Regions from separate parts of the Cellulomonas sp. P4_H12 genome, predicted to be linked through region 2. Evidence: riboswitches for the same ligand, from Rfam matches in the RefSeq annotation. Region 2 holds a riboswitch; each other region holds the start of a gene.

What was found. Region 2 has a riboswitch for S-adenosylmethionine ahead of AC1DQC_RS17315 (ABC transporter permease). Riboswitches for the same ligand answer to the same signal wherever they lie in the genome.
Region 1: another riboswitch for S-adenosylmethionine. It lies ahead of AC1DQC_RS00270 (aminotransferase class V-fold PLP-dependent enzyme); the one in region 2 lies ahead of AC1DQC_RS17315 (ABC transporter permease).
Region 3: another riboswitch for S-adenosylmethionine. It lies ahead of AC1DQC_RS18510 (methylenetetrahydrofolate reductase); the one in region 2 lies ahead of AC1DQC_RS17315 (ABC transporter permease).
Region 4: another riboswitch for S-adenosylmethionine. It lies ahead of AC1DQC_RS18890 (NADPH-dependent FMN reductase); the one in region 2 lies ahead of AC1DQC_RS17315 (ABC transporter permease).

Annotation. Positions count from the first base shown of each region.
Region 1 covers NZ_JBFUKJ010000001.1:48,905-54,487, forward strand. Annotated here, with positions in the region: gene AC1DQC_RS00255 (DUF1345 domain-containing protein) at 1-206, opposite strand, end outside; gene AC1DQC_RS00260 (O-succinylhomoserine sulfhydrylase) at 249-1,508, opposite strand; gene AC1DQC_RS00265 (rhodanese-like domain-containing protein) at 1,505-1,918, opposite strand; SAM riboswitch class I at 1,929-2,031, opposite strand; SAM riboswitch class IV at 2,151-2,265, shown strand; gene AC1DQC_RS00270 (aminotransferase class V-fold PLP-dependent enzyme) at 2,310-3,704, shown strand; gene AC1DQC_RS00275 (YrdB family protein) at 3,728-4,078, shown strand; gene AC1DQC_RS00280 (fasciclin domain-containing protein) at 4,199-4,846, shown strand; gene AC1DQC_RS00285 (MaoC family dehydratase) at 4,892-5,583, opposite strand, start outside.
Region 2 covers NZ_JBFUKJ010000035.1:23,970-29,552, forward strand. Annotated here, with positions in the region: gene AC1DQC_RS17300 (ABC transporter substrate-binding protein) at 1-346, opposite strand, end outside; gene AC1DQC_RS17305 (dipeptide ABC transporter ATP-binding protein) at 411-2,042, opposite strand; gene AC1DQC_RS17310 (ABC transporter permease) at 2,039-2,971, opposite strand; gene AC1DQC_RS17315 (ABC transporter permease) at 2,973-3,962, opposite strand; SAM riboswitch class IV at 4,006-4,113, opposite strand; gene AC1DQC_RS17320 (rhodanese-like domain-containing protein) at 4,286-4,699, shown strand; gene AC1DQC_RS17325 (M20 family metallopeptidase) at 4,696-5,583, shown strand, end outside.
Region 3 covers NZ_JBFUKJ010000043.1:9,564-15,146, forward strand. Annotated here, with positions in the region: gene AC1DQC_RS18500 (MalY/PatB family protein) at 1-575, opposite strand, end outside; gene metE (5-methyltetrahydropteroyltriglutamate--homocysteine S-methyltransferase) at 643-2,964, opposite strand; gene AC1DQC_RS18510 (methylenetetrahydrofolate reductase) at 2,972-4,009, opposite strand; SAM riboswitch class I at 4,077-4,173, opposite strand; gene AC1DQC_RS18515 (hypothetical protein) at 4,295-4,510, opposite strand; gene AC1DQC_RS18520 (DNA-3-methyladenine glycosylase I) at 4,563-5,174, opposite strand; gene AC1DQC_RS18525 (TetR/AcrR family transcriptional regulator) at 5,244-5,583, opposite strand, start outside.
Region 4 covers NZ_JBFUKJ010000047.1:4,075-9,657, forward strand. Annotated here, with positions in the region: gene AC1DQC_RS18875 (FAD-dependent oxidoreductase) at 1-1,054, shown strand, start outside; gene AC1DQC_RS18880 (LLM class flavin-dependent oxidoreductase) at 1,051-2,235, shown strand; gene AC1DQC_RS18885 (flavin reductase family protein) at 2,301-2,846, opposite strand; gene AC1DQC_RS18890 (NADPH-dependent FMN reductase) at 2,843-3,370, opposite strand; SAM riboswitch class IV at 3,387-3,495, opposite strand; gene AC1DQC_RS18895 (YciI family protein) at 3,687-4,070, shown strand; gene AC1DQC_RS18900 (RNA polymerase sigma factor) at 4,099-5,274, shown strand; gene AC1DQC_RS18905 (tyrosine-protein phosphatase) at 5,288-5,583, shown strand, end outside.

The DNA.
Region 1 (5,583 bases), on a different contig from region 2:
GGCTCCTCGCGCGTGGCGTGCGAGGCGGTGTCGTCGGGACCCATCGGAGCGACCGCCGCCCAGGTCCAGACGACGAACACGGCCGCGACGGTCGCCCAGCCGGCCAGCACCGCCGCCACGGCGGACGTCCAGCCGACGACGATGCCGACCAGGACGCCCGCCAGCGCCCCGACGATCAGCCTGGACAGCGACGACGACGCCTTCATGGCGCCAGTGTTCCGCGCGCGGCCGCGCAGGCCGGGGAGGTGTCAGCCGGCGAGTGTGTCGAGCGCCTGCGCCAGGTCGTCGACGAGGTCCGCGGGGTCCTCCAGACCGACCGAGAGCCGGACCGTCGTCTCCGCGATGCCCACCGCAGCGCGGCCCTCGGGCCCGAGCTTGCGGTGGGTCGTGGTCGCCGGGTGCGTGACCATCGACTTGGCGTCGCCGAGGTTGTTCGAGATGTCGACGATCCGCAGCGCGTCGAGCACCCCGAACGTGACCTTCTTGGCGACGTCGGGCTGCGCGCCGTCGGGGACCGCGAGGTTGAACGTGACCACCGTGCCGCCGCCGGACTGCTGCGCGAGCGCGAGCTCGTGCTGCGGGTGCGACGCCAGGTACGGGTACCGGACGAGCGAGATGCCGGGCTGCTCCTCGAGCCACGTGGCGACGTGCAGCGCCGACGCGGTCTGGTGCCGGACGCGCAGCGACAGCGTCTCCAGGCCCTTGAGCAGCACCCACGCGTTGAACGCCGACAGCGACGGCCCGGTGTTCCGGATGAGCGTCTGCACGGGCCCGTGGATGTACTCGTCGGTGCCCAGGATCGCGCCGCCGAGCACGCGCCCCTGCCCGTCGATGTGCTTGGTCGCGGAGTACACGATGACGTCGGCACCGAGCTCGAGCGGGCGGGAGAGCACGGGCGTGGCGAAGACGTTGTCGACGATCACGGTCGCGCCCGCGGCGTGCGCGAGCCGGCTGACCGCGGCGATGTCGACCAGGTCCTGCATCGGGTTGGACGGCGTCTCGAAGAACACCACGTCCGCGGGCGTCGACAGCGCCTCCTCCCACTGCGAGAGCTCGTGGCCGTCGACGTAGTCGGTGCGCACGCCCCACTTGGCCAGGATCTCGTCGAAGATCACGACCGTGGAGCCGAACAGCGCGCGTGCCGACACGATGCGGGAGCCGGAGCTCACGATCGCGGCCAGCGAGGTGAAGACCGCGGACATGCCCGACGCCGTGGCGTACGCGGCCTCGGCGCCCTCGAGCAGGCGCAGGCGCTCCTCGAACGTGGACACCGTCGGGTTGCCGTAGCGCGAGTAGAGGAAGCGGTCGGCCTCGCCGGCGAACGCGGCCTCGGCCTCGGCGGCGGCGTCGTAGACGTAGCCCTGCGTGAGGAAGAGCGCCTCGGACGTCTCGTTGAACTGCGAGCGCACGAGGCCGCCGCGCACGGCGAGGGTGTCGGGCCGCAGGTCGGCGCGCGGGGCGCGGCGGTCGTCCCAGTCCCCGGGGCCGGGGACGCGCCGGGCGCTCACGCCTGCCGCCAGGGCAGACCGGCGGCGCGCCAGCCCGTGTGTCCGCGGTGGCCGTCGGAGCCGACGTCGCCCTCGAAGCCCTCGAGCACGTTGTAGGCCGGGCCGAGGCCCGCGGACGTCGCGGCCTGCGCGGCGGCGACGGAGCGCACGCCCGAGCGGCAGAGGAAGACGACCGGGCGGCCGGCCGTGACGCCGGCGTCCGCCAGCTGCTTGAGGAACTGCGGGTTGGGCCGTCCCGACGGGTACGACACCCACTCGACCAGGGCCGAGCGGCCGCCGATCCGGGCGCCGTCGGGGATGCCGACGTAGCGCCACTCGGCGTCGGTCCGCACGTCGACGAGCACGGCGTTCTCGTCGGAGGTGAGGAGGTCCCAGGCCTGCTGGGGGGTCAGGTCGCCGGCGTAGCTCATGCAGATCCTCGTCTCATCGGTCCTGGCGGTAGCACCCTCGGCCGGGCACAGTGTGTGCCCGCGGGTTGCTGCGGCGTCGTCGAGCCAGATCTCTCGGCCGCTCTGGATGGTGCCGGTGATGCTACGCGTGCCGGGCTCGTCGAAACCAACTGGTGGACAAGGCGTCCCGGTAGGCGAGACGAACCGCGCGGTGCGTTGACAGGCGGCGCGGGGTGCCGCGACCCTCGTTGCAGGTCATGAGCGCCAGCGTCAAGCCCCGGCTCGCTGGCCGGCAACCCTCCTCCGCGGTGGGGTGCCCCGGGTGACGACCTGGCCGCGTCCCGTCCGGGGCTCGGCAAGCGCGGGGTTCCACCTGTCGAGGTGTCCCCCCGGATCGTGTCGGAGGACCTCCATGACCATCACCGCCGAGCGCGCCTCGTGTGCTTCCGTCGACGAGGTGGGGGCCCTGCTCCCGGTCGTCGGCGGCACCACCACCGTCCCGCTGGTGGACGGCACCCAGCGCGTCTACGCCAACCTCGACTACGCCGCCAGCGCCCCCGCGCTCGAGGCCGTCGCGGCGCGCGTGACCGAGGTGCTGCCGCTCTACGCGTCCGTGCACCGCGGTGCCGGCTACCTGTCCCAGGTGTCCACGGCGCTGTACGAGTCCGCGCGCCAGACCATCGCCCGGTTCGTCGAGGCGCGTCCCGCCGACGTCGCGATCATCACGCGCAACACCACCGACTCGCTCAACCTGCTGGCCGGCGTCGTGCCCGCCGGTGGCCGCGTCCTCGTCCTGGACGTCGAGCACCACGCCAACCTGCTGCCCTGGGTGCAGTCGACGGAGCGGCACGGCAACCGGACGACCATCCTGCCCATCAAGGACACGGTCGCCGCGACCCTCGACGCCCTGCGCGCCGAGCTCGCCCGGCAGCCGTATGCCCTGGTCACGATCACGGGCGCGTCCAACGTGACGGGGGAGGCGCTGCCCATCGACGAGGTCGTCGCCCTGGCCCACGCCGAGGGCGCCCGGGTGGCGGTCGACGGCGCGCAGCTGGTCCCGCACCGGGGCTTCTCGCTGACCGCGACGGACGCCGACTACGTCGCGTTCTCCGGCCACAAGACGTACGCACCGTTCGGCGCGGGGGCCCTCGTCGGCCGCCGCGACTGGCTCGACACAGGCACGCCGTACCTCGCAGGGGGAGGTGCGGTGCGCGACGTGCGGACCGATCGGACGGTCTGGCAGCCGGCGCCCGCGCGGCACGAGGCGGGCTCGCCCAACGTCCTCGGCGCGATCGCGCTGGCTGAGGCGTGCGACCAGCTGGCGGCCCTCCCCGCCGGCGCCCTCGCCGCCCACGAGGAGGCGCTCCGGGCGCGCCTCGTCGAGGGGCTGGCGGCCATCGACGGCGTCGAGATCGCGCGCATCTGGCCGGACTCGGCCGCGCCCGTCGGGGTCCTCACGTTCACCGTGCCGGACCACGACCCGGGCCTGGTCGCCGCGTACCTCGCCGCCGAGCACGGGATCGGCGTGCGCGACGGCCGCTTCTGCGCCCACCCGCTGCTCGCGCACCTCGGCGCGTCCGGCGGCGCCATCCGGGCCTCGGTGGGCGTCGGCACCACGAGCGAGGCGGTCGACCGCCTGGTCGAGGCCCTGACCCGGTACCTGGCCGACGGCCCTGCCGTCCGGTACGAGGTGATCGACGGCTGCTGGGCGGTCGTCGACGACACCCGTCCGCTGCTCGCGGTCCACGGCCTGGACCACCTGGCCGCGACCGCGGCAGCCGCCTGCGGCCCCGCCCTGGACGACTGACCGCCATCCCGGAGGCCGGCAGCATGGTCCCTCGGGTCGGGGTGTTCGGCGCCCTCGCGTTCCTGTGCGAGCTCGCGATGATCGCCCTGCTGGCGGTGGCCGGGTGGCGGCTCGGCACGAGCACGTGGGCGTCGATCGGGCTCGCGGTCGCGTTCGACGCGGTCGCGATCGGGATCTGGGCGCGCTGGATGGCACCGACGTCGGCGCACCGGCTCCGGAGCGGACCGCGGGTCGCCGCGCAGGCGGCGCTGTTCGTCGCGGTCGGCGCGGTCTGCGTCTTCGCCGGCCTGACCGCCTGGGGTGTGGCCTTCGCCGTCGTGGCGACGGGGGTCTTCGCGGCCGCGAAGGAGCCCGAGGCCGAGGTCGCGAGCTGACGGAGCCCGGGTGCATCCGGGCGGACCGGATCGGGCGAAGAGGACACAGGGTGCCCATCGGGTGCCCGCGCGGCGCGGCGCAGGGGCGTCGGTCGCGACCGTCGTCCCGCAGGAGCCACCATGAGGATCCGTCGCACGATCTCCGCACTCGTCGCCGTCGGCCTGGCCGCCGGAGCCGGTCTCGCGCTCGCCCCGGCCGCGACGGCCGCCGAGCCGCCCACCGGCACGTCCAGCCTGGCCGCGCTGCTCGCCTCCGACGGCGACACCTTCGACCGCAACTGGTACGACTTCGACATCCTCGACCAGGCCGTGGGTGCGGTGCTCGCGGCCAAGCCGACGAGCCCGGTCGCCGTGCTGGCGGACGGCACGGTCCCCCTGACCGCGTTCCTGCCCAACGACCGGGCGTTCCAGGTGCTGGTCAAGGACCTCACGCACCGCTGGTACGGCAGCGAGGAGCAGGTGTTCACCACGCTGGCCGGCGCCGTCGGCATCGACGCCATCGAGCAGGTGCTGCTCTACCACGTGGTCCCGGGCGTGACCATCGACTCCGCCACCGCGCTGGCCTCGGACAACGCCGTGCTCACCACCGCCCAGGGCGGGACGTTCAAGGTCGACGTCATCTCGAAGCGGTTCGGCATCGTGCAGCTGCGCGACCAGGATCGCAACGACCTCAACCCGTTCCTCATCCGTCGGCAGCTGGACCTGAACGCGGGCAACGTGCAGATCGCGCACGCCATCACGTTCGTCCTGCGCCCGTTCGACCTCTGAGGCCAGCCGCTGCCTCCGGTCGAGAAAGGGCCGGAGGCAGCGCGCTCAGCGCAGCGGGGTGACGGTCCCCGTCAGGTGCGGCTTGCCGGAGCGGGCATCCCACCCGGCGAACGCGAACCCGTCGGTCGGCGCGCCCGCGACCCGCACGGTCACCGTGCCCGGCAGCAGCACAGGCTTCGCGAACTCGACCGCCCAGTCGAACCTGTCCCCGCGCCCGGCGCCCACGTCGGCCAGGGCGCGCGCGGCCGTGTACATGCCGTGCGCGATGGCCCGGGGGAAGCCGAGCGCCTTGGCGGACAGCGCGGACAGGTGGATCGGGTTGCGGTCGCCGGACACCGCGGCGTACCGCCGGCCGACGTCGCCGGCGAGGGTCCAGCGGCCCGTGGGCGTCGGAGGCGCGAAGGGTGGGAGCTCCTCGGACGGCGCGTCCCCGGCCAGGCGCACCCCGCGTGCCAGGTAGGTGGACACCCCGCGCCACGCGAGCGCGCCGTCGACGGAGACCTCGGTGATCAGGTCGACCTGCGTGCCCGAGCGGTGCGGGCGCAGGTCGGCGGCCGACGCGCGCACGTCGAGCGACTCGCCGAGCGCGAGCGGACGCAGCTGGCTGACCCGGTTGGCCAGGTGCACGAGGCCGACGAGCGGCAGCGGGAAGTCGGCGCGGACCATGAGCGCCGTCGCCACGGGGAACGCGAGCACGTGCACGAACCCGGCGGGCAGGACGTCCGACGCCGACTCGC
Region 2 (5,583 bases):
GCGTGAACGTGAACTGCGTCGAGTCGGCGTTCGCCTCCCACGCGGTGGCCAGCCACGGCTTCAGCGCGCCGTCGGCCGGGTCCTGCCAGAGCAGGGAGTCAACCAGCTGGCGGGTCACGTAGAGGGTGTCGTTGCCCGAGCCGATGCCGGCCGGGTTGATCGAGATGGGGTCGTTGCCGATGGCGAACGTCAGGTCGCCACCGTCGACGGCGGTCGCGGAGGTCGACGCGCTGGCGTCGGACCCCGCCCCGCCCGAGCCGGACGAGCAGGCCGCGAGCGCGAAGGTGGTGACGGCGAGGCCGGCGAGGATGCCGGCGTGACGGCGCGAGGGTCGTCGGACAGACATGGGTGGTGCTCCTTGCTGAGGGGTGGGGTGACGGGGTGTGGGGCTCAGTCACGTCGACACGAGGTCACGACGCACCCCCTTCACCCGCGCGCACGCGCGCGCCGGGGATCGCGGAGAGCAGCTGGGCCGTGTAGCGGTCGGTGGGGTGGGCGAAGACGGCCTCGACCTCGCCCTGCTCGACCACGCGGCCGCGCTGGAGGACCGCGACCTCGTGGGCCACCTGCCGCACGACGGCGAGGTCGTGCGAGATGAACAGGTAGCTGAGCCCGAGCTCGGACTGGAGGTCGGCCAGGAGGTCGAGGATCTGGGCCTGGACGGAGACGTCGAGCGCGGACACCGGCTCGTCGAGCACGACGAGCTCCGGGTGGAGCGCGAGCGCCCGGGCGATGGCGACGCGCTGGCGCTGACCGCCGGACAGCTCGGCGGGGCGGCGGTGCAGCACGGTGCGGGGCAGCGCGACGACGTCGAGCAGCTCGGCCGCCCGGGTGGCACGCTCCGCGCGGGACCCCACGCCGAACGCCTGCAGCGGCTCCGTGATGATCCGCTGCACCGAGAAGCGCGGGTCGAGCGATGCGTACGGGTTCTGGTAGACCACCTGCATCCGTCGCCGCAGCAGCCGCAAGGCTGCCCCGCGGGTGTGGGTCACGTCCGCCCCGTCCACCAGCACCGAGCCCGACGTGGGCTCCGCGAGCCGCAGCGCGAGGCGCGCGGTCGTCGACTTGCCTGACCCGGACTCCCCGACGAGCGCGAGGGTGCGGCCCCGCGGCAGCACGAACGACACGTCGTCGACCGCCCGCAACGTTCCGCCCCCCGCAGACCGGGGGAGCGCGAACTCCTTGGTCAGGTGCCGGACCTCGAGCGCGGGGACGGCGCTCGCGGGCGCGGGGGCGGCGATGGCCCGCGCGCCCCGCAGGCTCGGCGCGGCGGCGAGCAGCGCGCGGGTGTACGGGTCGCTCGGCGAGCCGAGCACCTGGTCGGGGGTGCCCTGCTCGACCACCCGCCCCTGCGACATGACGACGATCCGGTCCGCGCGGTCCGCGGCGACGCCCAGGTCGTGCGTGATGAGCAGGACGCCGGTGCCGGTGCCCGTCGTCAGCTGCTCGAGGTGGTCGAGGATCTGGCGCTGCACGGTGACGTCGAGGGCGCTGGTCGGCTCGTCGGCCACCAGCAGGCGCGGCTGCGCGGCGAGCGCGATCGCGATGAGCACGCGCTGCCGCATGCCGCCGGAGAGCTCGTGCGGGTACTGGCGCGCCCGCACCTCGGGTTCGGACAGACCGGCGCGTCGCAGGGCCTCGACGGCCTCGATCGCGGCGTTCTTGCGGTCCGCGAGGCCGTGGATCCGCAGGACCTCGGCCACCTGCTCGCCCACGCGGGTCACGGGGTTGAGCGACACGGTCGGGTCCTGCGGCACCAGGCCGACCAGGAGGCCGCGGACCGTGCGCAGCTCGCGCTGCGAGGCGCGGGCCATGTCGTGGCCCAGCAGGTCGATGCTGCCGTGGTCGATGACGGCGGCGGGGGCGAGCAGCCGGACGACGGCCGCGGCGGTGGTGGACTTCCCGGAGCCGGACTCGCCGACGACGGCCACGGTCTCGCCCGCGTCGACGTGCAGCGACACGTCCCGGACCGCGCGGACGGTGCCGCGCCGGGCCCGGTAGGCGACCGCGAGGTCGGTGACGGTGAGCAGGCGCTCGCTCATGCCGCACCCCCGTCGGGACGGTCGACCGCGCGGGAGATGCGGCCGGCGGCCAGCACGCTGATCGCGATGGTCAGGCCGGGCAGCGTGGTGAGCCACCAGGACGTCCGCAGGTAGTCGCGACCCCCGGACACCAGCGCGCCCCACTCGGGTGCCGGCGGCGGGGCGCCGTAGCCGAGGAAGCTGAGGGCGGAGACGGCCAGGATCGCCGCGCCGAGCTGCAGGGCGGCCAGGACCACGACCGGGCCCGCCGCGTTGGGCAGCACGTGCTGGAACAGCACCGACCACCAGCGGCTGCCGCCGGCGTGCGCGGCCTCGACGTACACCGACGACCGGACGCGCAGCACCTCCGAGCGCATGATGCGGGCGACGGTGGCGACGCTGGCCAGCCCGACGGCGATCGCGACCTTGACGGTGCCGAAGCCGAGCGCCGTGATGAGCGCGAGCGACAGGAGCAGCGCCGGGATGGACAGGAGGACGTCGACGGCGCGCATGACGACGTCGTCGAACAGCCCGCCGACGAACCCGGCGAGCAGCCCCACGAGCGCCCCCACCAAGAGGCCGACGCCGACCGCGACGAGCGCGGCCTCGAGGGTCAGGTGCGTGCCGTGCACCACCCGCGTGTAGAGGTCACGGCCCAGCTGGTCGGTGCCGAACCAGTGCGCGCCCGACGGCGGCTGCAGCTTGTCGGCGGGCACCCCGACGAGCGGGTCGCCCGGCGCGAGGACGTGGGGAGCGAAGGCCGCGACGAGCAGGAGAGCGAGCCAGACGATCGCCAGCAGCAGGCCGGGCCGGCGACCGAGCTCGCCCAGCCAGGCGAACCGGCCCGGCCCTTCCGCGTCCTGGCGGTCGCGCAGGGCGTCCGCGAGGCGGTCGTGCGAGGTGGCGGCGAACTCGTCCGGGGCGAGCTTGCGGTTGAGCAGGTCGGTCATGTCATGCCCCCGCCGTCACGGGCTCGACCAGAGGGGCACGTACGGCGGCCTTCGTCGGCCGGGAGCGCCGCACGATCCGGGGGTCGAGCAGCGGGTAGAGCAGGTCGACCGCGAGGTTGACCAGCACGAAGACCGCCGCGGCGAACAGCACGATGCCCTGCACCACGGGGATGTCCTGGGCGCTGACCGACGTGGCCGTCAGCCGGCCGATGCCCGCGCGGGAGAACACGGTCTCGGTGACCACGGCACCGGCCAGCAGCTCGCCGATGACCAGGCCCACCACGGTCAGCGCCGGGAGCGAGGCGTTGCGCAGGGCATGCCGGAAGTGCACGCGCGCCGGCCCGGCGCCCTTGGCTCGCGCCGTGTCGACGTACGGCTGGCCGAGGGTGTGCCGCAGCGACCGCGACAGCATCTGCGCGATGAGCGCCGCCGTCGGCACGGCGAGCGTCACGGCCGGGAGCACGATCGAGGCGAACCCCTTGTTGCCGACGGCGGGGAAGATCGGGTTCGCGAACGAGAACCACTGCACGAGCAGCAGGGCGAACCAGAACGACGGGATGGCCACGCCGAGCGGAGGCAGGCCGAGCAGGAGGTTCGACAGGCCGCGACCGCGCACGAGGGTGGCCAGGATCGCCAGGCCGCCGCCCAGCAGGAGCGCGAGCACGAAGGCGGCGAGCGCGATGGCCGCCGTGGGCGGCACCGCCTCGGCGATGAGGCCGGTCACCGGGCGGTGGAGCACCACCGAGGTGCCCAGGTCGCCGCGCAGCAGCGCGCCGAGCCGTGTGACGTACTGGACCGGCAGCGGCTGGTCGAGCCCGTACTGCGCGCGCAGCGCGTCCAGCTGCTCGGGCGTCACGTCGGACGACTCGCTGCCGTACATCAGGGAGACCGGGTCACCGGGCAGCGCGTACAGCACGACGAAGGACACCGTGTAGGCCGCCCAGAGCACCAGCAGCGCCTGTCCCAGGCGGGCGGTCACGTAGCGGTTCATGTGTGGTCCCGGGGGGAGGCGCGCATCGGGGTCCTCGATCTGCGGTCTGTGCTTGCACGGCGGGCGCCGTGCCGGGTCGTCACCTGGAGCACCCCGTCACCGGAAGGGTTGCTGCCCGACCAACCAGGGTTTGTCGTCGGGGCTCGAGACCGCGGCGAAGGTAGGCACGCGGCCGGGCGTCGTCAACGGTCCGCTGGGCCTTCTCATCAGATGGACAGCGAATCCGCCATGTGAGAAGCCGCTCGCGATCGTTGACATCGACCGCGCGGTCCTCGACGCTCCGGCGCCACGAGGGCCCTGGGCCCGCACCCGAAGGAGAACCCATGACCGACACCACCTCCCGGCCGGGCGCGCCCGCGGAGCACCTGAGCCTCGAGGAGGCCGCCGCGCTCGCACCCGTCGTGAGCCCGACGGAGGCCGCCGAGCGCGTGGCCGCCGGGGCGTTTCTCGTCGACGTCCGCAGCGAGGCCGGCCGGTCCCGCACGGGTGCCATCCCGGGCGCCACCGTCGGCGACCGGTACGCGATCGACGAGGAGTTCGACCTCACGGCGGCCACCCGGCACGCGCCCGTCGTGTCCCTGGACACGCCGATCGTCGTGGTGTGCGGCTCGGTGCGCGGGTCCGGGCCGGTGGCCGCGGAGCTGCGGGCCAGGGGCTTCACCAACGTGGTGCACGTCGACGGTGGCTTCCCCGCGTGGAAGGACGCCGGGCTGCCGGCCGAGGCGCCCGTCGGATGACCACCCCGTCCACCGCCTTCCTCGACGAGCTGCACGCGCTCACCGAGCGGCGGCGCGCGTCGTTCGTCCCTCTGACGTCGCCGTTCCCGGGGGCCGACGACGCGTCGCGCGCCCTCGTGCGGGCCGCGGCCAAGGCGGGGGAGTCCGACGCGCTCGACCTGGCCCACGCGATCCACACGCACCCGGAGGAGGCGTTCCGCGAGGTCCGCTCCGTCGCCGCGATCGCGGAGCTCCTGGGTCGGCACGGCGTGCCCGCTACGGTGGGCTCGCACGGCCTGCCGACGTCCCTGCGCGCCGGGCTGACCGCCGACGGACCGGACGACGGCGCCGCGCGGCAGGACGCCGGTCCCACGATCGCGATCCTGGCCGAGTACGACGCGCTGCCCGGCGTCGGTCACGCATGCGGMCACCAGCTCATCGCGGCGGCCGCGGTCGGGGCGTTCCTCGCGCTGCGGCAGGCCGTCGCGGACGGTCTCGAGCTGCCGGGCCGGGTCCTGCTGCTGGGCACGCCCGCCGAGGAGGGCAGCTCGGGCAAGGAGATCCTGGCGCGCAACGGGTTCTTCGATGGCGTGGACGCCGCGCTCATGGTCCACCCGTTCGGGTTCGACGTGGTCGACCACCCGTTCCTGGGTCGTCGGCAGCTGCGCGTGACCTACCAGGGGGTCGCCGCGCACGCGTCGGCGAGCCCGTTCATGGGGCGCAACGCCCTCGATGCCGTCGTCCTGAACTACCAGGCCGTCGCGATGCTGCGTCAGCACCTCCCGCCGAGCGACCGCGTGCACGGCGTGGTCCACGAGGGCGGCACCCGCCCGAGCGTGGTGCCCGAGCGCGCGACCGTGGAGTACTACGTGCGGTCCGCCAGCCCGGTCACCCTCAAGGACCTG
Region 3 (5,583 bases), on a different contig from region 2:
ACGCCGTGCCGCGCGGCGAGCTCGCCGACGGAGCGCAGCTCGGCGGCGGTGTGCAGGGTCCCCGTCGGGTTGTGCGGGTGGCACAGCAGGTACGCCGGGCGCGGGCCATGGGCGCGGGCGCGGCCGAACGCGCGGTCGAGGGCATCGAGGTCGAGCCGCCCGTCGGGACCGAGCGGGGCGGGCACGACGACGTGCCCGGCGTGCTCCAGGAACGCGCGGAACGGCGGGTAGACGGGCGGGTTGATGACCACCGCGCCACCCCGGTCGGTCACCAGACGAAGCGCCTCGACCACGCCCACCATGACGTCGGACGCCAGGCGCGACGCGGCGACGTCCACGTCCCAGCCCCAGCGCTGCGCGGCGAACTCGCCCATCGCCTCGGCGAACGCGCGTCCGTGCGGGTAGCCGGTGTCGCCCGAGCGCATCGCGTCGTGCACGGCACGGATCACGGGCTCGGGCTGCGGGACGTCCATCTCGGCGACGAACAGCGGCAGCACGTCGGGCGGGTAGGCGCGCCACTTCTCGCTGGTCCGGCGACGGAGCTGGTCGAGCGGGACGGTGTCGAAGATCGTCACGCGCCGACCCTAGGACGCACGACGGCCCCGGACACCTTGGCGATGTCCGGGGCCGTCGTGGTGAGGATCAGAGCGTCGCGCGCACCTTCCGCGTCGCCTCGAGGATGTGCTCCAGCGACGGGGCGACCTCCTCGTAGCGGCGGGTCTTCAGGCCGCAGTCCGGGTTGACCCAGAGCTGGTCCACGGCGATCGCCTTGACGGCCTCGGTGAGCAGCTCCTCGACCTCGGCCTCGCTGGGCACGCGGGGCGAGTGGATGTCGTAGACGCCCGGGCCGATGCCGCGCGGGTAGCCGGCGGCCGAGATGTCGCCCAGGATCTCCATCTTGGAGCGGGCGGCCTCGATCGACGTCACGTCGGCGTCGAGCCCGTCGATCGCGCCGATGATCTCGCCGAACTCCGAGTAGCAGAGGTGGGTGTGGATCTGCGTGTCGGGGCGGACGCCGGCCGTGGACAGTCGGAACGAGCGGACCGACCAGTCGAGGTACGCGGGGTGGTCCTCGACGCGCAGGGGCAGCAGCTCGCGCAGCGCGGGCTCGTCCACCTGGATCACGGCGATGCCCGCCGCCTCGAGGTCGGCGATCTCGTCGCGCAGGGCGAGGCCGACCTGGTTGGCGGTGTCACCCAGCGGCTGGTCGTCGCGGACGAACGACCACGCGAGGATGGTGACCGGGCCCGTCAGCATGCCCTTGACCGGCTTCTCGGTCAGCGACTGCGTGTACGACGACCACTCGACCGTGATCGGCTTCGGCCGCGAGACGTCGCCCCACAGGATCGACGGGCGCGTGCACCGCGAGCCGTAGGACTGGACCCAGCCGTTCTGCGTCACGGCGAACCCGTCGAGGTTCTCCGCGAAGTACTGCACCATGTCGTTGCGCTCGGGCTCGCCGTGCACCAGCACGTCGAAGCCGATCTTCTCCTGCAGCTCGACGACGCGGCGGATCTCCGCCTTCATCTCCTCGTCGTACTGCTCCTCGGTCAGCTCGCCCTTGCCGAACGCCGCGCGGGCCGTGCGGATCTCGGTGGTCTGCGGGAACGAGCCGATCGACGTCGTCGGCAGCGGGGGCAGGTTGAGCCGGGCGGCCTGGGCGGCCTTGCGCTCGTCGAACGAGCCCCGGCTGAACGCCGCCTCGTCGAGCGCAGCCACGCGGTCCCGGACGGCCGGGTTGACGACGCCGGGCGCCGTGCGGCGCGAGGTCGCCGCGTCGGACGCGGCGAGCAGCTGCTCGTGGATGGCCTCGCGGCCCTCGGTGAGGCCCTCTGCCAGGGTGACGACCTCGACGACCTTCTCGTCGGCGAACGCGAGCCACGTCTTCAGCGTGGCGTCGAGGTTCGGCTCGTCCTCGAGCGTGTGCGGGACGTGGAAGAGCGACGTCGACGTCCCGACCGTGACGGCGGCGGCGCCGAGGCCCTCGAGCTGCTCGAGGATCTGCAGCTTCGCGTCCAGGTCGGCGCGCCAGATGTTGTGGCCGTCGATCACGCCGGCGACCAGCGTCTTGCTCTCGAGGCCGGGCACCTTCTCCGTCGGCGCGTGGCCGCGGACCAGGTCGATGCCGATGGCCTCGATGTCCGTGGCGGCGAGCACCGGGAACGCCGCGCCGAGGTCGCCGTACGGCGCCGCGACGAGGATGGCCGGGCGGTCCGTCAGGTCCGTCGCCAGGGCGCGGTACGCCTCGATGACGGCGGCGAGCAGCTGCTCGGCGGGGACGGCGATCGAGTCGGAGACCAGCGCGGGCTCCTCCAGCTGGACCCAGGTGGCGCCGGCAGCCGCGAGCGCCTGGAGCAGCTCGGCGTAGACCGGCAGCAGGTCGGCCAAGCGGTCGATCGGCGCGAAGCCCTCGGGGGCGTCCTCGGTCGGCTTGGCCAGCGCGAGGTAGGTGACGGGGCCGACGAGCACCGGGCGCGTGAGCACGCCGTCGGCCAGGGCCTCCGCGAACTCGCGGACGGGGCGGTCGCTCGCGAAGCGGAACTCGGTCTCCGGGCCGATCTCGGGGACCAGGTAGTGGTAGTTGGTGTCGAACCACTTGGTCATCTCGAGCGGCAGGTCGTCGCCGCGGCCGCGGGCCACGGTCGAGTAGCCGGCGAGGTCGAGCGCACCGTCGGCCCCGACGACGTCCGCGAAGCGGGCCGGCACGGCACCCACCACGGCGGTCGCGTCGAGCACGTGGTCGTAGAACGAGAAGGCGCTCGGGATAGCGGGCACGTCGGTGGCCAGGCCCAGCTCGGCCAGACGGGTGCGGGTGCGGCGTCGCAGCTCGGCGGCGGTGGCCTCGACCTCGTCGGCCGTCGTGCGGCCGGCCCAGAACGCCTCGAGGGCCTTCTTCAGCTCGCGACGGGGGCCGATGCGCGGGTAGCCCAGCACGGAGCTGGCGGGGAATGTCGCAGTGCTCATGTGTTTCTCAGTCCCTCGGGGGTCGGGCGGGTGCCGTGTCCTGCGGCCATCCGGCCAGGTCGGGAGCTGTCCGAGCTCCGCCGTCGAGGTGTGCACCCTCGAGCAGGTCAAGTGCGGCATGGTGCTGGTTGAACGTGTACAGGTGGACGCCGGGTGCCCCGCCGTCCAGGACGCCGTTGACGAGGTCGACGCTGGCGCGGATCCCCCGGCGGTGGCGGTCGAGCTCGTCGTCGGCAGAACCCAGCAGGTCCAGGAGAGTGCGCGGCACCGGGACGCCGGTCAGCTCCTGCACCCGCAGCAGGCGGGCCGGGTCCGTGGTCGGGATGATGCCCGGGATGATCGGGATGGTCACGCCGGCCTCACGGGCCTCCGCCACGATACCCAGGTAGTCGTCGGCGTCGAAGAACACCTGCGTGATCGCGAAGTCGGCGCCGGCCTGCTGCTTGGCCAGCAGCGAGGCGACGTCCTGCGCGCGAGTGCCCCCGGTCGCGTGGTTGCCGCGCGGGAACGCGGCGACGGCGACCGACAGCGGCCGCACGCGCGCCCGGACGGCCTGCGACGGGCTGTCGGCGCAGCGCTGGGCCTCGATGTCCCGCAGCAGCTCGACCAGCTCGCCCGCGGTCTGCAGCCCGTCGGGGTGGGCCGCCCAGTCGCTCTGGTCGGTGGGCGGGTCGCCACGCAGCGCGAGGAACGACCGCAGGCCCTCGTCGAGGAACTCCCCGACGATCTCCGTGATCTCCGCGCGGGACGTGCCGACGCAGGTCAGGTGGGCGATCGGGTTCAGCGTCGTCTCGCGGAGCAGCCGGCGGACCAGCGCGCGCGTGGTGACCCGGGTCTTGCCCGAGGCGCCGTAGGTGACCGAGACGAAGTCGGGGTGCACCGACTCGAGCGCCTGGATGGTGGCCCAGAGGCGCGGTGCGGCGTCGGGGTTCCGGGGCGGGAAGAGCTCGAACGAGATCGTGGGGCGGTCGTTCGCCGACTGCGGGCGGGCTGCGGGTGCGGCGTGCAGGCCGGGCGTGCGGGGCTCCACGGCGGCGGCGCTCATGGCGCGGCCGGCGGGGTCGTCGGCACCGGTGCGGTGCGGGGACACGTGGTCTGCGGGGACATCGCTCACTCCATCGTCCCTGGCGGAAGCACCCACACCCTCGGCGGGGAGGGGGGTTGCTGCGGCGTCGTCGAGCCAGGTCTCTCGGCCGCTCTGGATGGTAGGCGCGATGGTAGACCGACGATCACATGCTGGGCAACCGTGCTCGGCCCGTGAGACGACGTTGTCCGCGTGCCGTCACGCGGGCGCGCCGCAGCGCGGGCGCGGCCGTCCGGAGCGGGCGCGTCAGTGCGGGCGGCGCGGGGACAGGGTCCCCGGCTGCAGGCGGCTGCGCTGCGACGGCACGTCGAACCACGAGTTCGGCGAGCCGGCCGGGACGGACAGCAGCCCGTCCTGGACGGCCGCGAGGATCCCCGCGTCGGGAACAGCGTTGTCCGCCAGAGCTTCCGCCGCCGCGCGCGCGGCATCACGCCGGGCGTCGTGGTTGGGCATCTCCGTCATGGCCCGCACTGTAGTCCGCGTCACACCGCGTTCCGAGGGGTGGACGGGAGCGTCACCCGGCAGGAGTAGTGCTCACCCGGGCGGGTGACGCGGCGGTCGCCGACGGGCACGTGGCCAGGTGGTCGTCGACCACCCCGCAGGCCTGCATGGCCGCGTACGCCGTGACGGGTCCGACGAACCGGAAGCCGAGCGACTTGAGCTCGGTGGCGAGCGCGCGCGACTCGGGCGTCTGGGCGGGGACGTCGGCCCAGGTCAGGGGTCGGACGTGGGCGGCGCGGTCGGGCGCGTGCGACCAGAGGACCGCGTCCAGGGTGCCCCCGGCGGCGTGCAGCTCCCGCAGCGCGCGGGCGTTGGCGATCGTCGCCTCGATCTTGGCGCGGTTGCGCACGATGCCCGCATCGGCCAGGAGCCGCGCCACGTCGTCGTCGCCGAAGCCGGCCACCACCTCGGGGTCGAACCCCGCGAAGGCGTCGCGGAAGGCAGGCCGCTTGCGGAGCACCGTGATCCAGGCGAGGCCGGACTGGAAGCCCTCGAGCGCGAACCGCTCGAAGAGCGCGTGCTCGTCGTGCACGGGCACGCCCCACTCCTCGTCGTGGTAGCGCTCGTAGAGCGGGTTGCCGTCGCCGAAGCAGCGGCCGGTGCGCAGGGCGTCAGGCGAGGTCATGCGTCGAGTCTGCCCGGCGCCGCCGACACCGGTCCGAGCGGGTGTGCGGACCGGGTGGCTGTGGGCGGCTCACTGCGCCGCGAGGGCGATGAGGCGTTCGATGCCGTCGAGGATCAGGGTGGTCCCGAAGTCGAGGCCGTCGCCGTCTCCCGCCCGGTCGTCGAGACCGAAGGAGAACGCGCCCTCCTCGGCCGCCCGGAGCAGCGCGGGGTGCGCCGACGGCGACGCCAGGACGCCGATCAGGTCGCCCAGGTCGGGTGCCTCGTCGGCGCCGTCGGCAGCGCCCACGGTCGCTGTGCGCCGGCCGTCCGACAGCTCCTCGGTGACGCGCAGCTGGTCGAGGGCGTGCGTGGCGAGCAGGCCGATCGCCCCGACCTTCTGCCGCTCGGACAGGGGCGTGTCCTCCAGG
Region 4 (5,583 bases), on a different contig from region 2:
GGCGTGGCAGCTCGCGCGCCGCGGCCGCGACGTCGTGCTGCTCGAGCGGTTCGCGCCGGGGCACGTGAACGGCGCGTCCCACGGCGCCTCCAGGATCTACCGGCAGACGTACGACCGGCCCGAGTACCTCGACCTCGCGGCCGAGGCGCTGGAGCTGTGGCAGTCGTTCGACGGGGTGCTCACCCTGACGGGCGGCGTGAGCCACGGTGTGCCGTCGCCCGGGGTGCTCGACGCCTTCGTCGCGCGCGGCATCCCGCACGAGCTGCTCACACCCGACGCGGCGCACGAGCGCTGGCCCGGCCTTCGGTTCGAGGGGGCCGTGCTGCACGAGACCCGGACCGCCGGTCGGGTCCACGCCGACCGCGCCGTCGCCGCGCTGCAGTCCGCCGCCGCCCACCTCGGCGCGGACGTGCGGCACGAGGTGCAGGTCCTGTCCCTGACCGTCGGCGACGGCGTGCTCGTCGAGACCTCCGTGGGTCCGTTCCGGGCCCGCAGCGTCGTGCTGGCCGCCGGCGCCTGGACGTCCGCGCTGCTCGGGTCGGCGGCGCCGCCGCTCGTCGTCACGCAGGAGCAGCCCGCGCACTTCGCGCTGCGGTCGGGCACGCCCGACGACTGGCCGAGCTTCACGCACCGCCCGCTCGGCGACCACCCGTGGCCCAGCGGCACGTACGGGCTGGGGACCCCCGGCGAGGGGATCAAGGTCGGTTTCCACGCCGTCGGACCCGTGACGCACCCGGACCGCCGCACGTTCACGCCCGAGCCGGCCCAGCTGGCGCTGCTGCAGGAGTACGCGGCGCAGTGGCTGCCCGGCGTCGACGCCTCGACGCCGGCGCCGATCTCGTGCACGTACACCACCACCCCCGACCACGACTTCGTGCTCGACCGCCGCGGCCCCCTCGTGGTCGCCGCCGGCTTCTCCGGCCACGGCTTCAAGTTCGCCCCCGCGATCGGTCGCGTGCTGGCCGACCTCGCCGAGGAGCGCCCGGGCGACCCCGTGTCGGCCTCGCACCCCGCCTTCCACCTGTCCCGCCCCGTCCTGCAGGAGATCCGATGACCCGCCGTGCCGTCCCCCTGTCCGTGCTCGACCTCGCGCCCGTCCCGGAGGGGAGCACGGGCGCCGACGCGCTGCGGTCCGCCGTCGACCGCGCGCGGCTGGTGGAGCGGCTCGGGTACCGGCGGGTCTGGTACGCCGAGCACCATCTGGCCGCGGGCGTCGCGTCGTCGACGCCCGGCGTGCTCGCGGCGCTGACGGCGAGCGCCACCTCGACCATCCGCGTCGGGTCCGCCGCCGTGCTGCTGGGGTCCACCAGCCCGGTCGTCGCGGCCGAGCAGTTCGGGACCGTCGCCGCGCTGCATCCGGGGCGCGTCGACCTCGGGCTGGGTCGGGCCTCGTTCCCGCCGCCGAGCAAGGAGGGTCCGTCGGCCCCGCGCCCGCGGGTCGCACCGTCGGAGGCCCGCGTGGTCGACGGGTTGCTCGTGCCGGCCGCGCCGCCGCTGAACTACGCCGACCCCGACCCCGCCCTGCGCGCGCGGTTCGTGGCCCACCAGGAATTCCTCGGCGCCGGCCGCACGCCGGCCCGGTTCCGCGACGAGCTGGCCACGGTTCTCGCGCTGCAGGCCGGGACCGCCACGGCGGGCGACCGCGGGGTGACCAGCCCGGCGGTCGAGGGCTCGGACGTGGCGCTGTGGGTGCTCGCGTCGAGCGCGGGGGAGAGCGCGCGCGTGGCCGGTGAGCTCGGCCTGCCCCTCGCCGCCAACTACCACGTGAGCCCCGCGACGGTGCTCGACACGGTCGAGGCCTACCGCGCGGCGTTCGTTCCCGGGGTGCTCGACGAGCCGTACGTCGTCGTGTCCGCCGACGTGCTGGTCGCGGAGACCGAGGCCGCGGCCGTCGCGCTCGCCGACCCGTTCGGCGAGTGGGTGCTCTCCATCCGCGCGGGCCTCGGCGCGGTCCCGTACCCGCGGCCCGGCACGACCACGCCGTTCGAGCTGCGCGAGGAGGCCGAACAGGCGCTGCTGCGCGACCGGATCGACACCCGGATCGTCGGCGACCCCGACGCCGTCGTCCGGGGCCTCGACGCGCTCGTGCGCGCGACCGGCGCCGACGAGCTCCTGATCACGACCATCACGCACGACCCGGCGGACACGGCCCGCTCGTACGAGCTGCTCGCCCGCGCGTGGGGCCCGACTGATGACGAGCTGGTGGGCGCCCTGGCAACGGCCAGCTCCCGCTAGAGCGCGGACGTCAGCGCGCGCCAGAAGGCCCCCGGCATCCGATGCCGGGGGCCTTCTGCGACGGGTCAGACGGCCGTGTGGTCGCCGATCCGGTGGTACGTGCGGTCGTGGTAGACGAGCGGGAGGGCCTCGTCGGCGATGCCGTGCGCGAGCGCCCGGACGGACACCAGGTAGGAGCCGCCGACGGGGACGCGCTGCACGACGCGCCCGCGCACCCAGGACACGGCGCCGTCGATGACCGGCTCGCCGGTCTCCAGGGCCGTCCACCCGCCCGCCTCGAACCGGTCGATGCCGCTCGTCGCGAACCGCGCGGACACGTCGTCCTGCCCGGAGGCCAGGAAGCTGATCGCGAGCGTGCGGGCCGTCGAGAGGGCCGGCCACGACGAGGAGGTCGAGGCGAGCGAGAACGCGAGCAGCGGCGGCTCGGCGGACACCGAGATGACGGAGGTGGCGGTGAAGCCGACGGGCCGGCCCTCGTCGTCGAGCAGCGTCACGACGGCCACCCCGGCGGGGTGGCGGCGGAAGACGTCCTTGTAGGCCTGCGGGCTGAGCTGCGGCTCGTCCTGCTGGGTGAGGTCGGCGTCGAGCACGCGGAGGATCTCGGCGGTCATGCGGTCAGCGCCGCGACGTCGAGGGCCGCGCGCAACGGGCCGTACGCGCGCTCGAGCCAGCGGTCGATGACGGTGTCGAGGTCGGCGAGGTCGGCCTCCGTGACCGCGAGTGCGCGCGTGGGCACGGTCGCGCCGAGCTCGACGAGCAGGGGTCGCAGGTGGACCTCGCCGGCGAGCAGGTGGGCCGGGCCGCCCGAGACGACGAGCGGGACCGCCACGACGCCGGCCAGTGCGTCGGGGCCGTACAGGTCGAGGAAGGACTTCAGCAGGCCGGTGTACGTCGCCTTGTAGACCGGCGTCGCGACGACGAGCAACCGGGCGCCCGACACGGTCGCGAGGGCGGCGTCGAGCAGCGAGCGGTCGGCCGTGAAGAGCTGGTGACCGATCGTGGCCAGGTCGACGGTGGTGACGTCCACGCCCTCGGCGAGCCGGTCCGCCACCTGCACGGCGGCGGCGAGGGTGCGCGACCCCGGCCTCGGGTTGCCCACGAGGGCGACGACGTCGGGAACTGGCTGGTGGACCACGGTGGAGCTCCTTCTCGCTGCACGCTTGCCGCACCGGTCGGTACGGCCAGGTCATCTCCCGGAGCACCCCGTCGTGGAGGGGTTGCTGACCAGCGAGCCGGGGCTTCGCGCTGGTGCTCGTGACCTAGGGCGGAGTTGTAGCAACGGGCCGCCGCCCGGCAAGGGCTTCGCCGGAGAATCCCGAATGACGGACAGCGGAGGGGGACGGGCGTCGCGAAGAACCGGAAGGATGCGTGTCGAGAACGTGCGAGCGGCTCCGACCCGTGGGTGACAGGCCTGACCGGAGCCCGACGAACGGGAGTGCACCGTGAAGTACATGCTGCTGATGAACTACTTCATCGAGGGCGTGCCGCCCATCGACACGTGGGCGCCGGAGGACGTGCGGCGCCACATCCAGTTCCAGCAGGACCTGGGTGCGGAGCTGGTGACCAGCGGGGAGTTCGTCGACGGCCAGGGGCTCGCGTGGCCGGACACCGCGAAGTTCGTGCGGAGCGACGGGGTGTCCACGCCGGTGATCGTCGACGGGCCGTTCGCCGAGTCGAAGGAGTTCCTCGCGGGCTACTGGACCGTCGACGTCGAGGACGAGGCGCGGGCCATCGAGATCGCGGCCACGGCGTCGGCCGCACCCGGACCGGACGGCGTGCCGCTCCAGCAGGTGTTCGAGGTCCGCGCGCTGATGGCGGCGCCCTCCCCTGAGTGACCAGCCGAGCGTCGAGGACCTGTTGCGCGTGCTCGCGCCGCAGGTCCTCGGCGTGCTCGTCCGGCGGTCGGGCGACCTGGCGGACGCGGAGGACGCCCTGCAGGAGGCGCTGCTCGCCGCGACGACGCAGTGGCCGAGCACCGGCGTGCCGGACAACCCGCACGCCTGGCTCGTCGTCGTGGGGCAGCACAAGCTGGTCGACCGCTACCGCAGCGAGGATGCGCGGCGCAGGCGCGAGGAGCTCGTCGCGACCATGGACCAGGGCGTCGACGCGCTGCAGTCCGACGACTCCCTGCTCCTGCTCTTCGGCTGCTGCCATCCCGCGCTCAGCCCGGCGTCGGCCATCGCCCTGACGCTGCGCTCGGTGGGCGGGCTGACGACGGCAGAGATCGCGCGGGCGTTCGTCGTGCCGGAACCGACGATGGCGCAGCGACTGAGCCGGGCCCGCCGGACGCTGCGGGGGCTGGACGGCCCGTTCCGCATGCCGTCGGAGGCCGAGTACGCCGAGCGGCTCCGGGCGGTGCTGCGGGTGCTCTACCTGATGTTCAACGAGGGGTACGCCAGCAGCACGGGGACCGCGGTGGCCCGGGCCGACCTGGCCGGCGAGGCGCTGCGACTGACGCGCGACCTGCACGCGAGCCTTCCCGACGACGCCGAGGTGGCCGGCCTGCTCGCGCTCGTCCTGCTCACGGACGCGCGCCGGCCCGCGCGCACGGGTCCCGGCGGGGAGCTGGTCCCGCTCGCCGAGCAGGACCGCAGCCTCTGGGACCGGTCGATGATCGACGAGGGCGTCGCGCTGGTCGAGGCGGCCCTGGTGCGCGGCGCGATCGGCGAGTACCAGGTCCAGGCCGCGATCGCGGCGGTCCACGACGACGCGAGGAGCGCCGACGAGACCGACTGGCCCCAGCTGCTCGCGCTCTACGGGGTGCTCGAGCGCCTGACGGGCAACCCGATGGTCACGCTGAACCGCGCGGTCGCGCTCGCCATGGTCGAGGGCCCGGAGGCCGGCCTCGCGCTGCTGGCGACGCTGGACCAGCCTCTGGCGGGCCACCACCGGCTCACCGCGGTGCGCGGTCACCTGCTCGAACGGGCGGGGCGGCCCGCCGAGGCGGCCGAGGAGCTCCTGCTGGCATCGCGGCGGACCACCAGCCTGGCGGAGCGGGACTACCTGCGGCTGCAGGTGGCGCGCCTCCGGCACGGTTGAGAGCCTGGGCCCCGTGAGCGTCGACGAGCACATCCTCCTGTCGCCTGCCGTCACCAACCTGCGCGACATCGGCGGCCGCCCCACCGCCGACGGGAGCACGGTGGCGACGGGGATTGCGTACCGCTCGGCCGAGCTCGCGGACACCGCGGCGACCACCGACGACGCCCTCGCACGGCTCGGCATCCGCACGGTGGTCGACCTGCGGACGGCCGACGAGCGGGCGGGCCGGCCCGACCAGCTGCCCGCGGGCGCGACGCTGCTCGTGCTCGACGCGCTCGCCGACCTGCCCGGCGGCACGGCTGCCCAGAT